Regions from separate parts of the Synechococcus sp. HK05 genome, predicted to be linked through region 1. Evidence: predicted binding sites of a transcription regulator. Region 1 holds the regulator's gene; the other holds the start of a gene.
The links. The regulator NtcA, encoded in region 1, controls nitrogen genes in cyanobacteria. The targets are predictions, from matches to a motif close to GTANCNNNNGNTAC.

Region 1 (7,047 bases):
CGACATGGATCTGCCCCTGGGTCGCCTGCGGTTGCGCACCAGCGGTGGTGCAGGCGGCCACAACGGCCTGCGCAGCACCATCGCCCATCTGGGCGGGCAGGAGTTCCCGCGGCTGCGTATCGGCATCGGTGCGCCGGCCCTCAATCCCGTTGAGCGCAAACAGCGCACGGTGGGCCATGTGCTCGGCCGCTTTGCAGCCGCTGAGCAGCCGGTGCTGGATGAGGTGCTCGCGGAGGTGCTGGCCGGTGTGGATCTGATCCAGAGGCTGGGTTTTGAGCGCGCTGGTAACCGATTGAACGGGTTTGTGGCGCCGGCTGCCGCCAAGCTGGCGGAAGCCCCGCTTGGCTGAGGAGCGTTGCTGTGAGTCGTTTGCCCACCACCACAGCACAGCTGCGGGTGCTGCAGCAGAGCTTCAGCCAGCGCCTGCTGGAAGGCGAGGTGAGCGCAGGCGGCTTTCAGTGGACGTTCAGTTGGTTTTTTGATCGCGGTGAGTTGCTGGTGGAACCCTCGCTGGGCCGCGCTCTGATCCACGATGCGCTGCTGCGCTTTCTCCTGAAGGCCGACTATCAGCTGGAGCCCGGTGGGGATTACGCCTTCACCGTGCGCGCGAAGTTTTAAGCGCGGCCTCAGCGGCCGAGGAGCTCCAGGTCTGGACTGCGGCTGAGCGCCTGGCCCAGGTGGCGCTCGAGCAGCAACTGGGCCACCACATCATCCACATCCCTTGGAGGCACGCGCAGACCGCGGGGCAGCCATCGCCGCCAGCCGCGGGCGGGCTCTAGTTGCCAGAAGCGATCCCTGGCGGCGAGGGTGGTGCCCGCCTCAGGGATCAGCTGCATGTGCAGCTGCTGCGCGCGGAGCCACTGCTGCCAGGGCCGGCTACCGGTGCCATCCCCCAGCAGCACCGCTGCATAGCCCGGGCTTTGCGCCCACTCCAGCAGCAGCACCCGGCAGCGCTCCGGTGGCAGCACGCCGGCGGCCAGCACTTGCAGCTGCTCCAGATCGGCCAGCACCAGGCCGCATTTGCTCCGGCCCGGATCGATGGCGGCGAGGTGGCTCACCGCGGGAGCGCCCGCAGTTCCACGGCCACCGGATCCACCAGGTCGCTGTTGCGCAGTGAGATCGCCTGCAGTTGCACCACCTGGCCGGTAGGGCGGTTGATGAGGGTCTGGCTCAGCTGGTTCACGCTCGCGGCATCGAACTGAAGGCCGCTGGCCAGGCTGCCGGCCCGCTGCACGGTGTTGTACGCCGAGGCGAGCAGCAGATTGAGGCGGCTGCGCACCTGCTCCGGGCTGCGTTCATCGCCTTCCAGCACGGTGGTGGCCAACTGTTCGCCCGCTTTCACCACCTGCTTGTTGCGGCGCACATCGGGGAAGGCCACCACCTGGCGTTCGCCCTTCAGCACGTTGGCGGCTGAGATCAGGCTCACCACCCAATCGCCCCGTTTGCTCAGGATGCCTTCGAGCTTGGTGATGTCGCTGCGGGGAACCAACAGGATCTGGCGGTTGGGGGGCTGCCCCGGCAGCACCCGCTGGAACACGTTGATGTTGGTTTGGCGGAGCAGGGCTTCGATCACCACCTTGGCCTGCTCAGGGCTTTGGATCCGCACCTTGGCAATCTCCAGCGGTTGGCCGCTGCTGATCACCACATCGCCGCGCCTGAGGGCGATCAGGTTGGTTTCCAGCTGCTGCAGCTCTTTGGCCGAGGCGCTGATGCGCGTGTTCAGCCGCGTCAGCTCTTCGCGGTTGCGGCGGATGTCGGCATCCTTGGCGCCGATCTCGCGGCTGAGCTGGTCGCGTTCCTGTTCCAGTTGGCGGCGCTGTTGCAGCAGCGGTGCCAGCTCCTTGCGTAGGGAAGCGGCCTGGGCTTCCACCATGCCCAGTTGGCTGCGGGCCTCCTGGCGCCCCTGCTCTGCGGCATTCAGATCGCTTTGGCTGCGCTCGAGGGCATCCCGGCCTTCGCGCAGGCGCCGCTCCAGTTGGTCGAGCTCAAACAGGCCGGTGCGCAGCCGATCGCTCACCAGCAGCATCAGGCCGAGCGAGATGGCACTGATCAGGCTGCCGGTGAGCACCGTGATCACCACGGCCGTGCGACGCGGCCGCATCCCCAGCAAGCTGAGGCGCGCTTTGCCCACCTTGGAGCCCAGCCGATCGCCGAGGGTGGAGAGCACTCCACCCAGCAGCAGCAGCGCCAGGATTAGCAGCCAGCCCGACACAAGCTTGCGCGACGACGCTCAGTATCGGTGGACAGCGCTCAGCTGAAGCGCTTGGCCAGGGCCAACGGATCAAACACCGTGATCTTTTTGCGGTCGATCTGCACCAGACCCGCGTTGCGTAGATCCCCCAGCAGGCGAGTGATCGTGACGCGCGTGGAGCCAATGGCTTCGGCGATCGCCTGGTGCGAGAGACGCAGATCAATCGTGATTCCTTCGCTGGTGGGGACGCCGAAATCGCGGCAGAGCACCAGCAGAAAGCTCACCAGCCGCGATGACATGTCGCGGTGGGTGAGGGTTTCGATCATGGTTTCCGTTTGCAGGATGCGTGAGGAGAGGCCTTGCAGCATCAGCAGACCCACGCTGGCGTCCTGCTCGATCGCCTTGCGCACCGAGGCGGCTGGGGCCGTGACCATCTCCACCCGGGTGAAGGCGACAGCGTGATAGAAGCGGTCGGATCGCTGGCCCGTGAGCAGCGAGAGCACCCCAAACAGGCTGTTTTCCCGCAGCAGCGCCACGGTGATCTCTTCGCCCGATTCATACACGCGCGAGAGCCGAACAGCGCCGCGCCGCAACAGATACACCTTCTCGGCCGGATCGCCCGGGAAGAAAATGGTTTTGCCGCGCTCCACTGTTTCGGTGGTGCTGCCACTGAGGCCACGGATCACATCCAGCAGGGTGGCGTTGGAGGCCACGGGAGATCCGGCCACCGGTGAGAGCCCTGCGGCGCCGGTGGTGGGGCTTGGGGAGTAGCGGCTGAAGCCTGGCTGGGCGCCGACCATAACGGCGGGGCAATTTGAGGCGGACCCTACGGATCACCCCTGCGGACTCTTGTAGTGATTGACACTATTTCGGGGCTTGCTCCAGCGCCTGCAGCTGACTATGCCGAAGCCGCTGCAGCCCGTCGTCCGCCAGATCCAGGAGTTGGTTGAGCTGGTGCCGCGAGAAGGGAGCCCCCTCGGCGGTGCCCTGCACCTCCAGCAGTTGCCCCTGGCTGTTCATCACCACATTGAGATCCACCTCGGCGCGGCTGTCTTCGCTGTAGTCGAGGTCGAGCAGGCCATGGCCATCCACCAGCCCCACCGACACCGCTGCCACCTGCTCCAGGAGGGGTGAGCGGTTGAGAACGCCGCGAGCCTCCAGGCGCTGCAGTCCCAGGGCCAGCGCCGCCCAGGCACCGGTGATTGAGGCGGTGCGGGTGCCGGCATCGGCCTGCAGGACATCGCAGTCGATGTGGAGGCTGCGTTCGCCCAGGGCTTCGAGATCCAGGCAGGCCCGCAGGCTGCGGGCGATCAACCGCTGGATTTCCTGGGTGCGGCCCGACAGTTTCATCAGCTCTCGCGGCTGGCGGCTCGGGGTGCTGGCGGGGAGCAGGCGGTAGTCCGCGCTGAGCCAGCCCTTGCCGGAGCCCTTCCGCCATTTCGGCACACCCTCCTCCAGGCAGACGCTGCAGATCACCGCGGTGCGGCCGGTGTGCACGGTGACCGAGCTCAGGGCAAAACCCATTGGATCCCAGTCGAAGCGGGTTGGGCGCAGTTCGCTCGGGCTGCGTCCATCGCTGCGGGAGGGGGCTGCGGGCATCGTTGGGGCCTGGATCTGCGTTGGCCCGATGGTACGGGTGTTTGCACTACAGGTAGTGGCTGATGCTTGCCCATCGGTTCACCACCGCTACATTCAGGATTCAGCGCGGCGGCCAAGCGGAGATGACGGCGAGCATTGCAGCCCTTCCCGGCAATGGCTCCAGCGGCCCATTCCGGCCTGGTCATCGAGCCGGCGGTGGCGGGCGAGCCGTGAGCTCGGTGTCTGCGCCTGGGCGCAGCCTGCGCCTGGTGGCGCAGCAGGAAGGTTTGCTGCAGGTGCACACCGCTTCGTTTCGCGGCAGTTTCAGCGGCGTGTTCAGTCAGGCCCTGCGCAGTGCCGGTCTCGGTAGCCGGGTGTTGATCAGCCAGTTCCTGAAAGGCGGGGTCGACCAGGGGCTGGAGCGCAGCGTCTGGCTGTGCGGCCGGCTGCAGTGGTTGCGCCCTGCCGTGGCTGGTTGCCTGGCGGAACCAGCGGCGGCCGATGCGGCTGGGGCCGCGGAGCGGGAGGCTGTGCGTGAGGTGTGGGCGTTCACCCGCGAGCAGATGCTGGCGGGTCAGCTGGATCAGCTGGTGCTCGATGAGCTGGGCCTGGCGGTGGAGCTCGGATACCTCGAGGAAGCGGAGGTGCTGGCGGCTCTCGAGCAGCGGCCCTCCAACCTGGATGTGATTCTGACGGGACCTTCCATGCCCAGCGCCCTGCTGGCGATGGCGGATCAGGTCACGCAGCTGCGCCGAGGTTTCTGATGCTCAAAAACGACCGCTGGATTAACGAGCAAGCCGCAGCCGGCATGCTCGAGCCCTTCCAGCCCAAGCTGGTGCGCCATCTCGATCCCGACAACGGTGCCCAGCCGGTGCTCAGCTTCGGCTGCTCCTCCTACGGCTACGACCTGCGCCTGTCGCCTCAGGAATTCCTGATCTTCAAGCACGTGCCGGGCACGGTGATGAACCCCAAGCGGTTCAACCCGGCCAACCTCGAGCCCGCCCCCCTGCACCGCGATGAGGACGGCGACTACTTCATCCTTCCGGCCCACTCCTACGGCCTCGGCGTAGCGCTCGAGAAGATGAAGGTGCCCGCCAACATCACCGTGATCTGCCTCGGCAAGAGCACCTACGCCCGCCTGGGGATCATCGTGAACACCACCCCGGCGGAAGCCAGCTGGGAGGGCCACCTCACCCTGGAGTTCAGCAACTCCTCGGGGGCCGATTGCCGCATCTACGCCAACGAGGGCATTTGCCAGCTGCTCTTCTTTGAAGGCGATCCCTGCGAAACCACCTACAAAGACCGCGCCGGCAAGTACCAGCACCAGCCGGAGCGCGTCACCCTCGCCAAGGTGTAACGCTCAGGGAGCGAGCCGCGCCTTGTGTAGCCGGCTCTTCTCGTACCAGGCGGCGATTTCCGGAGCCCAGGTCTGCATGTGGGGCCACATCAGATCGCACAGCACGCGGATTTCCTCCTGGGCATCGAGCTTGGCGCGCAGGTCCATGAAATGCAGGAAGGCGCGCAGCGAGAAGCTCACGACGAAGTGCTGGCGGTAATCGAAGGGGAGGATGCCGCGGGCATGCTCTTCGGCGAAGCCGGCGGCGAGCATGTCGCGGTAGCGCTCGGCGGCCAGGCGGCAGAGCTCGAGATCTTTGCTGCGCTCCTCGGCGGTGTAGGCGTATTTCTTGCCCTGGCGGTCGCTGTAGTGCCCTTCGGGGCGTAGGTAGAACACCTCTTCGAGCTCGAGTTCGCCATTGGCGGCCCGGCAGATGCGATCGCCCGTATAGCGCATCGACTGCACATCGAAGCTCACCCCCACCCGGTGGGTGCGGGCCTGCTGCATCACCGAATGGGGAAACCAGCCCACATTCAGCACGATCTGGGCGTGCTCCAGCGGGCCGTAATGGCCGCGCTCACCCGCTAGCAGTCGCTTCACGCAGATCTCGCCGGCCTTGGTTTCGTCGGGCCACTCAGCGCGATCGGCGGCCACAAAGCCCTCGCTGTAGTCCTGGTGCATCGCCGCGTAGATGCACTGCTGCGGGTTGGGGGTGGCGGCGATCAGCTCAACCCGGAAGCGGTTCATGGGGCGTGGCGCCTGGCGGCTGCAGGGTAGGCGGGGTTGGCGGGATCAGCTGTGGCTGCGGGGGCCTGCCATCGGCGTTGCCGCCAGGGTGGGTTGCAGGGCGCTCTGGGTGGCCAGGCCCGCCAGCTGCGGCAGCGGCGTGTCGGCGATCAGGGCCGTGGTGAGCGCTTCGAGCTCGGGTTTGCTGCGGGCGCCGAGGGCGCGGCCGATGGCGCTGCCGGAAGCATTGAACAGCTCCAGCTGGGGAATGCCGTTCACCTCGTAGCGGTCGATCTCTGGTTGCCACCGCGGGTTGTCGACATTGAGGAGCACCACGTCGAGTTGGCCGTGGTGTTGCTGCTCAATCGTTTCCATCGCCGGCGCCATGGCTTGGCAGGCCTCACACCAGTCGGCGTAGAACTCCACCAGGGTGGGGCGGCCGTCGCCCAGAGCCACCGAGAGGTCGAGCGATTGGCGGGCCAGTTTCTCCAGCGGTGCGGCCGGTTGCAGGCCGCCCCGCAGGGCAAAGAGGGCCAGCGCCAGCACGGCGCCAAGGGCGGCCAGCAGCATGCGGGCGCGGCGTCCCAGCAACGGTTGGGCCGGGGAGTCGGGCGTGGGTGCGCTCACGGTGGGGCGGCGGTAGGGAGCCTGATGGCGTTCCACAATCTGCCAGTTTTCTGGCTCTGGTTAGCCTGTGTGCCGGTGGGCCAGACCGCGTGAAGCGCCGCATCACCCTCCATTTCCCCCGCGAGGCCGTCCACCAGCCGATTGCCTATCGCTTGGCGGTGGAATTCGATATCGCCGCGAAGATCCTGCGGGCCCAGATCGCTCCGAATCAGAGCGGCACCATGGTGGTGGAGCTCTCCGGTGATATCGATGATCTGGCGGCGGCTGAGCACTGGCTGGAAAGCCAGGGGCTCGGCCTCAATCGCGCTTCCGGTCAGATCCGGGTGGATGCTGAGCGCTGCGTGGATTGCGGCATCTGCACCAGCGTTTGCCCCAGCGGTGCCCTGAGCTGTCATGCCCCCTCTTGGCAGCTCCAGTTCGACGCGCAACGCTGCCTGGTGTGCGAACAATGCATACCCACGTGCCCGTTTGAGGCCATTGCTTTGGTGCTGGAGCCATCCCCTTGAGAGCTGTGTTTGGTCTGCTGTTGCTGCCTGTGCGGGCACCGATGTTGTTGGTGCTGCTGTTGGTGAGTGGCTACATGGGGCTG
Region 2 (7,047 bases), 370 kb from region 1:
AACTGCGGCTTTTGGTATGACTGTTACCCCCGCTGCAATGCCCTCCCTTGCGGCTCCCTCCCAGGCCACGATCACAGCCACACTCATGGCGGCCAAGAAGGCCAAAGGTTTGAGCTTTGCGGATCTCGAGGCGGCGTTGGGTCGCGATGAAGTGTGGATCGCTTCTCTCTTCTATGGCCAGTCCACGGCATCCGTTGAAGAGGCCGCCAAGTTGGCTGAACTCCTCAGCCTGGATCCTGCGATCACCGAAGCCCTGCAGGCCTATCCCACCAAGGGTGGCCTGGATCCTGTGATCCCCACAGATCCCCTGATCTACCGCTTCTACGAGATCATGCAGGTGTATGGCATGCCGCTCAAGGATGTGATTCAGGAGAAGTTCGGCGATGGCATTATGAGTGCGATCGATTTCACTCTTGATGTCGACAAGGTTGCTGATCCTGCTGGCGACCGTGTCAAGGTCACGATGTGCGGTAAGTTCCTGCCCTACAAAAAATGGTGATCTGAGCGTTCACCCGGCGAGCCCGCTTCGGCGGGCTTTTTTGATGGCTTGCTCTATCAGAGCGTGAGATTTTGCGCGCGCAGCTGTTGCTCCAGCCAGGCGCGATGACGCACCTGCGCCTGGAGTTGCCGGCGGATGCAGGTGTCCAGCCGTGAAGGCTGCTGCTGTCTCATGCGGGCGAGCAGCAGCCGGCAGCTGTCTTGGCTGCCAATGCAGCCCAGGGCCTGGATGGCGGTTTCCGCCACGCCAGGCAGCTGATCGGCATCGATGCAGGAATCCAGCACGGCCAGAATTTCAGGCTCCTGGCGGCGTTGCAGCAGTCGCAAGGTGGCGATCACCACCTCGGCGCGCAGGTCGTTCAGGAGGGGTTGGGTGAGTGTGAGCAACGCTTCAGTGCTCAGGCTGCGGCTGCGGAAGGTGAGCAGTGCCAAGCCAGCCAATCGCTCCGCTTGGGCCGGCGCGGCCAGGGCCGATTCAATGATGGAGAGGTCAATCTCCTGGCCCCAGCAGGCCAGCGCTTCGAGCACGGCAGGGCGTAGCTCTCCGGCTTGGTGCAGCCACTGCAGCAGTTGATCCCTTGCCTGTGGGTGATGGCAGATGCCCAGGGCGCGGATCAATGGAAGGCTGCAGCCTCCATCGCTGCAGAGCTCCAGGATCAAAGCGATGGCCCCGGGGCCGGCCATGCCCAGCCGCTCGCCGACGGCGAGGGCCAGATCAGGGTCGGCGATCCGGGGCAGGAGTTCAGCCAGTTCTTCGGGGCTGAGGGGTTGCCGCCGCCAGCGACCCAGCCGGGTGGCGAGCTCGGTGTGCTGCTCAGCCGAGAGCACACCTTGGGCAGCGGCAGTGGAGGGCATGATCAGCGGGCGCCCAGTTCGGCGGCGAGCTCGCGTTCGAGCTTCTCATCGTGCTCCTTGGGCAGCACGTTGCTGATCTTGGTGCGGTGGGTGCTGTAGAAGAGCATGCCGATGAACACCATCCCGCCCACGATGTTGCCGGCGGTGACGGGGATGAAGTTCCACACGATCACCTTGCTGAAGGGAACGCCCGAGCCCAGCAGGGGACCAGCGGTGTGCAGGAATTGATTCACCACGATGTGCTCCATTCCCAGGGTTTGGAATGCGGTGATCGGCAGCCAGCAAGCAAGAATCTTGCCGGGCACGCTTTTGCTCACCAGGGCCATGGTCACGCCCAGGCACACCAGCCAGTTGGCCACCACGCCCCGCAGGAAGGCCAGGAAAAAGCCTGTGCTGCCCAGTGCCTCATATTTGCCGATCACATTTGCTTTGTTCAGCTTGATGATCGTGGCGGCGACGGCATTCCAGTCGCCTGCCCAGGCTGCATCCGCAGGGGCTGCGCCACCGCTTTTCAGGCTCAGCATCATGATCACGGCCACCGCCAGGGTGCCGAGGAAATTGCCGATCCACACCCAGATCCAGTTCCGGAAGGTGGCACTCCACGTGCTCTTGCCTGCCCAGACCGCCATCGGCAACAGGGCGAAGTTTCCGGTGACCAGCTCCATGCCGAACAGCACGATGCTGGCGAAACCGAAGGGGAACAGCACCGATCCGAGGAAGGGCAGCTTGGTCTGAGCGGCCACGGTGAGCGCCAGCACCACAGCCAGGCCCAGGATGGAGCCGGAATAAAAACCGCGCAGCAAGAGGTTCTTGATGCTCACGGTTGATTTCTTGCCCCCGGCAACAATCATGCCGTCGACAAGTTCATTGGGTAGGACGTAGTCCATCTGTGAGGCGGTTGCACTCATGGGATGCGTTGCGGTGGTTTGGGTTGGATGGCGCGAACGACTGAACTCAGCCGCTGATGCGGTTCATCAGGCGTGAGAGGAAATCCCGGCTGTTGCGGCTGATCGGGGGGGTGTCCTGGCCGCTGCTGCTGAGCCAGTTCACAAAGCGAGAGAAGAGATCGCGTTGGGTGGTGGAGGGCATGGCGTGTGGAGGATGGTGGTGCGACAGGCAGGGAGCCGGGCTTCAAAAGAACAGCGCCGCGGCAACGATCTGCTCGCCAGAAGCAATCAGTGCTGGCGTGGTTTGGCGCCGAACTGCTCGATCAGCAGTTCTTTGAGCACCTGTTTCACGTCGCTGGCGGGCACGGCCTTGCGGTGCAGGGCGCCGATCTGGGGGTTGGCCCCCTGGGAGCCGCCGATGGTGATGTCGTAGCCCTCGCCCATGCCGCCCTCAGGGTTCCGGGCTTTGGTGCCCGTGAGGCCAATGGCGCCCATGTAGGCCTGGCCGCAGGTGTTGGGGCAGCCGGTCCAATGGATCTTTAGCTCCTCGGGCAGCTCCAGCTCGCGGTCGAGTTCTTCGGCGGCGGCGAGGGCCTGGTCCTTGGTGTTGGTGAGGGCGAAGCTGCAGTAGGTGTTGCCCGTGCAGCTCACGGTGCCGGCGGCCAGATGGCTGGGGGCCAGGCTGAAGCGCTGCAGCAGCGGCTCTGCCTGGAAGGCAGGGATCTGCTCGGAGGCGATCCCGCTGAGGATCACGTTCTGATCTTCGGTGAGGCGAATGTCGCCGTCGCCATAGCGCTCAGCCAGCCCAGCCAGATCCTGGAAGTCGTCGGCTTTGAGGCGACCCACCGGCACGTGCAGGCCTGCGTAGTTCAGTCCGTCCTGCTTCTGAGGATGGAGGCCGTAGTGGCTGCGGGGCTCGTGATCAAACACCGAGCCCGGGTCGGGGGTGAGCGGGCCGAAGCGCTCTTCCACCATCGCGCGGAAGGCATCGAGCCCAACCTGGTCGAGATAGAGGCGGAAGCGGCCTTTGGGGCGCTTGTCGCGCTCGCCGTTGTCGCGCCAGATCTTGATCACCGCTCCTGTGATGGCGCAGATCTGATCGGGTCGCACCCAGGCGTTGAGAGGAATGGCGTAGGCATTCATCTGCGAGGAGAGAATGCCGCCGATCCACACCCCGAAGCCCAGTTCACCGTTGCGCTCCACGGGGTGGAACACGATGTCGTTGTGGAGTAGGAAGTTGTCGCGCGCACCGGCAACAGCGGTGTTCCACTTGCGCGGCAGGTTGGAAAACTCGGGATTCCCGGCGCGGTTGTTGGTGAGGTAGTTCTCCAGTTCAACCGTGTAGGGCCGGGTGTCCACGATTTCGTGGGGGTCGATGCCGGCAATCGGATTGCCGGTCACATTGCGGGGGTTGTCGAAGGCGGATTGGATCGTGGTGAGCCCCACCTCCTGCAGGCGGCTCAGGATCTCCGGCAGGTCTTCCAGCAGTACACCGCGCAGCTGGATGTTCTGGCGGGTGGTGATGTCGGCACTGCCGTTGGTGCCATAGCGGGCCACGATGCTGCCCACCACGCGCAGTTGCTCAGCGCTGATCACCCCGTTGGGCACGCGTAGCCGCAGCATGAACAGCCCTGGCGTTTTCGGCCGCCAGAACATCCCGTACCACTTGAGGCGAAGCTGCAGGTCGGTTTCATCAACGTTTTCCCAGCCCAGCTGCGCAAACCGCTCGATTTCACTCCCTACAAGGAGACCGTCTTTGGCGGCTTTGTTCTGCTCGATCTTGTTGAGCTTTTTCCCTTCGAGCCATGGCGCTAAAGCGCTGGGCTGCGGGGAATCGTTGCTGATGGATGGGGTAACCACCATGGGTGCTGAAAGTGATGTTCTGGGTGGAACTGGAGTCAGCGCTGGACAGCTCGAACCGAGGCACAGTTCGGCGCGCTGCAGGACAATGCACTGTCTCCAGGCCGCTTCAAAACGAACAGCACGGCTTGGTTGGAGTGATTAAGCCATTCCTGGCGGCAGGGCGTTTGTTGCTGTTGCTACGAATGCCCCTGGCCTTGGGCAATGGTGTCAACCGCTACTTGAGAAGGGCGCGTCATCCGAGTTGATGATGCGGTTCTCAGGTGCTCGTTGTGAGCCGATCTTCAGTATTGACGGCCGATTTCGCCGAGCATGCGCACGGCGCCGTAGCGCAGCATCTGCCAAACCCGGCCCATGGCCATCAGATCGGCATCCAGCTCGCGGCGCCAGCGGGTGTCGGCGGTGTCTGCGCTGAACCGCTCGGGGGAGCGGCGTGCCCCCCGGCTTTCCGGCCGAGCGGTGCGGGTGCGTCTCGAGCTGGGGATGGGGCGCTGCGATGGCATGGTGAAGGCATGAGAGGCGATTGGGCGACTTCACCAGTCCAGGGCTCCAGCCAGTGGTGGCCGTTGCTACGGAACCTGCGTCGCCGTGGCCCCTGGTCGTTGTTGGTGGTGGTGCACGGCCACAGTGGTGGTGTGATTCCTGCCGTGCTGGTGCAGGCGCTGGATGCTTTGGCCAAGCAGCGGCCGGCGCCGGTGTGGGTGCAGGCGCTCACCGCTGAACCTGTCGACTTGCCGCCGGGCGAGCGGTTGTTGGTGGTGCCATTGCTGCTCACACCCGGCAGTCATGCCCGCTTTGATCTGCCGGCCCTGCGGAATCGGCTGCGCGCGGCGGGACATGAGGTGGTGCTGTTGCCCTTCCTGGGGGCCTGGCCTGTATGGCTGGAGCATCTCCGCACGCTCGTGGCCGCCGTGGGCTGCGGTTCGGTGCTCCACCACCCCTTGCGCTCAGGTGTGGCCGATCGCTACCTGCAGGCTGTGGCGCAGCGCCTGGAGCGCCCGTTGATCAGTGATTGGCCGGTGGACGGAGCGCCTGGCGGCCCGTTGCCCCTGGCATTGGCCCCCAACCGGATCACCGCTCAGCTAGAGGATGCAGGCTTCGACGCCCCGGCCTTGTTAGAGCGTCCCGCCACCCGCGATCTGGTGTTCACCTTGCTGCGCAACCTGCCATGACCGAGTTCAGCAACGGCAAGGTGTACCTGGTGGGTGCGGGGCCGGGCGATCCCGACCTGCTCACGATCAAGGCCCATCGGCTGCTCAGCAGCTGTGATGCGTTGGTGTACGACTCGCTCGTGCCGCGGGAGGTGTTGGCGTTGGTGCCCGACACGGCTGAGCAGCACTTTGTGGGCAAGCGGCGCGGCCACCATTCCGTGCCGCAGCCCAGCACCAACGCGGTGTTGGTGGAGCTGGCGGGCCGGCATCGCTGTGTGGTGCGGCTCAAGGGCGGCGATCCCTTCCTGTTTGGTCGGGGTGGAGAAGAAGCCGCCCACCTCGAGCGCCATGGCGTGGCGGTTGAGGTGGTGCCCGGGGTGACCGCCGGTATCGCCGCCCCCGCCTATGTGGGCATTCCCGTGACCCACCGCCGCGCTGGCAGTTCCGTCACCTTTGTGACCGGCCACGAGGAAATCGATAAAGCGCGTCCGAGCGTGGATTGGCGTGCGTTAGCCCGCAGCAGCGATGGCCTGGTGATCTACATGGGGCTGCACAACCTGCCCCACATCTGTGAGGAGTTGATTGCGGGAGGCCTTTCCCCCACCACCCCGGCGGCGGCGGTGCAGCAGGGCACGGTGCGCGGCCAGCGTTCGGTGATTGCCGATCTGGCCGGGTTGGCGGCTGCTGTGTCTGAGGCCGAGCTGGCTTCCCCTTCGATCGTGGTGATCGGCGAGGTGGTGAATCAGCGGGTGGAGAGTTGTGCTCCTGAGCCCGCTGCCGTGGAGATGCCGATCCCGCTCAAACAGGGTTGAGGGAAGCCTGGGGCCGCCGCAGGTTGCGCCCGAGGTGGAGATGGCGCAAGCTCCAGCCCCGCGCCGGCTCGGGCGCAGGCTGCGCCTGGATCCAGGCGTCGTCCTCCTCGGCCATGGCTTGGCGGTCGCTGCCGTCGAGTCCGCAGTAGAGCAGGTGCAGGATGCGATCGGCATCGATCTCAAGATCAGCCACCTCCTGCCAGAGGCGGTCGCTGCCGGCCGCGTCGGCGCGCACAAACTGCGCATCCATCAACTGACGCGTGAGCAGGAGGGCGAGGGCCTGTTGCTTGCGGGCCGTGAAGGCTGCGCTGGTCACGCCGGATCGCCAGCCTTGATGGGTGCAGCTGCTGGGGGGTGCCGTCATCAGGTTGTGGCGCTGGGTGTAACCAACGCTACTGATTGCAAAACCACCTGAATCACTGGTCTGTGGAAAGGTTGATTAAGTAGTGCTGCGAACCATGACGTGCCGGTGATTGCGGTTCATTGGCCAATCCCCAGGCCGCCGCCCTTCCCTTCGCCATGGTTTCGTTCCCCCTCCAACAAGACTCACTCGAGCGCGAAAGCCGATGTCATGGGCCGATTGCATCGGAGCGGGCGCCGATGTTTGAGCTCATTCCCTATGAGAAGTTCCGCGACACTCCCGCGGTGCGGTTCTTTGACATCACCGTTGCCGAATCCAACGCCCGCGACCTGGTGATCCATTCCGGGCCCGCCGTGAGCCCCCCCGATGAGGAGAAAACCGGAGCCTGGCAGTTTTATCTGCACCCCCACCAGGAAGACAACCTCCTCGCTCTGCATGGAGGCCGCACCTTCTATCTGGTGAACTTCGGCTGGAACTACCCGTATCACATTGTTCGCCTGGACACCGGCGGCGACATCCTCCGGATCCCGCCCGGCACCTTCCACCGTTCGGTGTCGGACCCCGATGGATCGGTGGTGCTCAACCAGGCCGTGCGCGAGGCGGGCGCCAGTGTGGTGCGCGAG

Region 2: KUL97_RS11415 (ferredoxin--nitrite reductase) is a predicted target of NtcA. The motif match lies at 4,308-4,321, and genes of this name have one in related genera.

The regions. Positions count from the first base shown of each region.
Region 1 is NZ_JAHRXJ010000011.1:29,421-36,467, reverse strand. It holds gene pth (aminoacyl-tRNA hydrolase) at 1-349, shown strand, start outside; gene KUL97_RS09660 (DUF3146 family protein) at 361-618, shown strand; gene KUL97_RS09655 (resolvase) at 627-1,058, opposite strand; gene KUL97_RS09650 (DUF3084 domain-containing protein) at 1,055-2,212, opposite strand; gene ntcA (global nitrogen regulator NtcA) at 2,251-2,991, opposite strand; gene rph (ribonuclease PH) at 3,056-3,790, opposite strand; gene KUL97_RS09635 (cob(I)yrinic acid a,c-diamide adenosyltransferase) at 3,913-4,533, shown strand; gene dcd (dCTP deaminase) at 4,533-5,126, shown strand; gene thyX (FAD-dependent thymidylate synthase) at 5,130-5,852, opposite strand; gene KUL97_RS09620 (thioredoxin domain-containing protein) at 5,898-6,401, opposite strand; gene KUL97_RS09615 (NIL domain-containing protein) at 6,548-6,964, shown strand; gene KUL97_RS09610 (hypothetical protein) at 6,961-7,047, shown strand, end outside.
Region 2 is NZ_JAHRXJ010000011.1:399,360-406,406, forward strand. It holds gene cynS (cyanase) at 38-499, shown strand; gene KUL97_RS11400 (HEAT repeat domain-containing protein) at 556-1,353, opposite strand; gene KUL97_RS11405 (formate/nitrite transporter family protein) at 1,356-2,240, opposite strand; gene KUL97_RS11410 (ferredoxin--nitrite reductase) at 2,308-2,442, opposite strand; gene KUL97_RS11415 (ferredoxin--nitrite reductase) at 2,529-4,103, opposite strand; gene KUL97_RS11420 (hypothetical protein) at 4,385-4,603, opposite strand; gene KUL97_RS11425 (CbiX/SirB N-terminal domain-containing protein) at 4,613-5,272, shown strand; gene cobA (uroporphyrinogen-III C-methyltransferase) at 5,269-6,063, shown strand; gene KUL97_RS11435 (hypothetical protein) at 6,050-6,427, opposite strand; gene KUL97_RS11440 (redox protein) at 6,664-7,047, shown strand, end outside.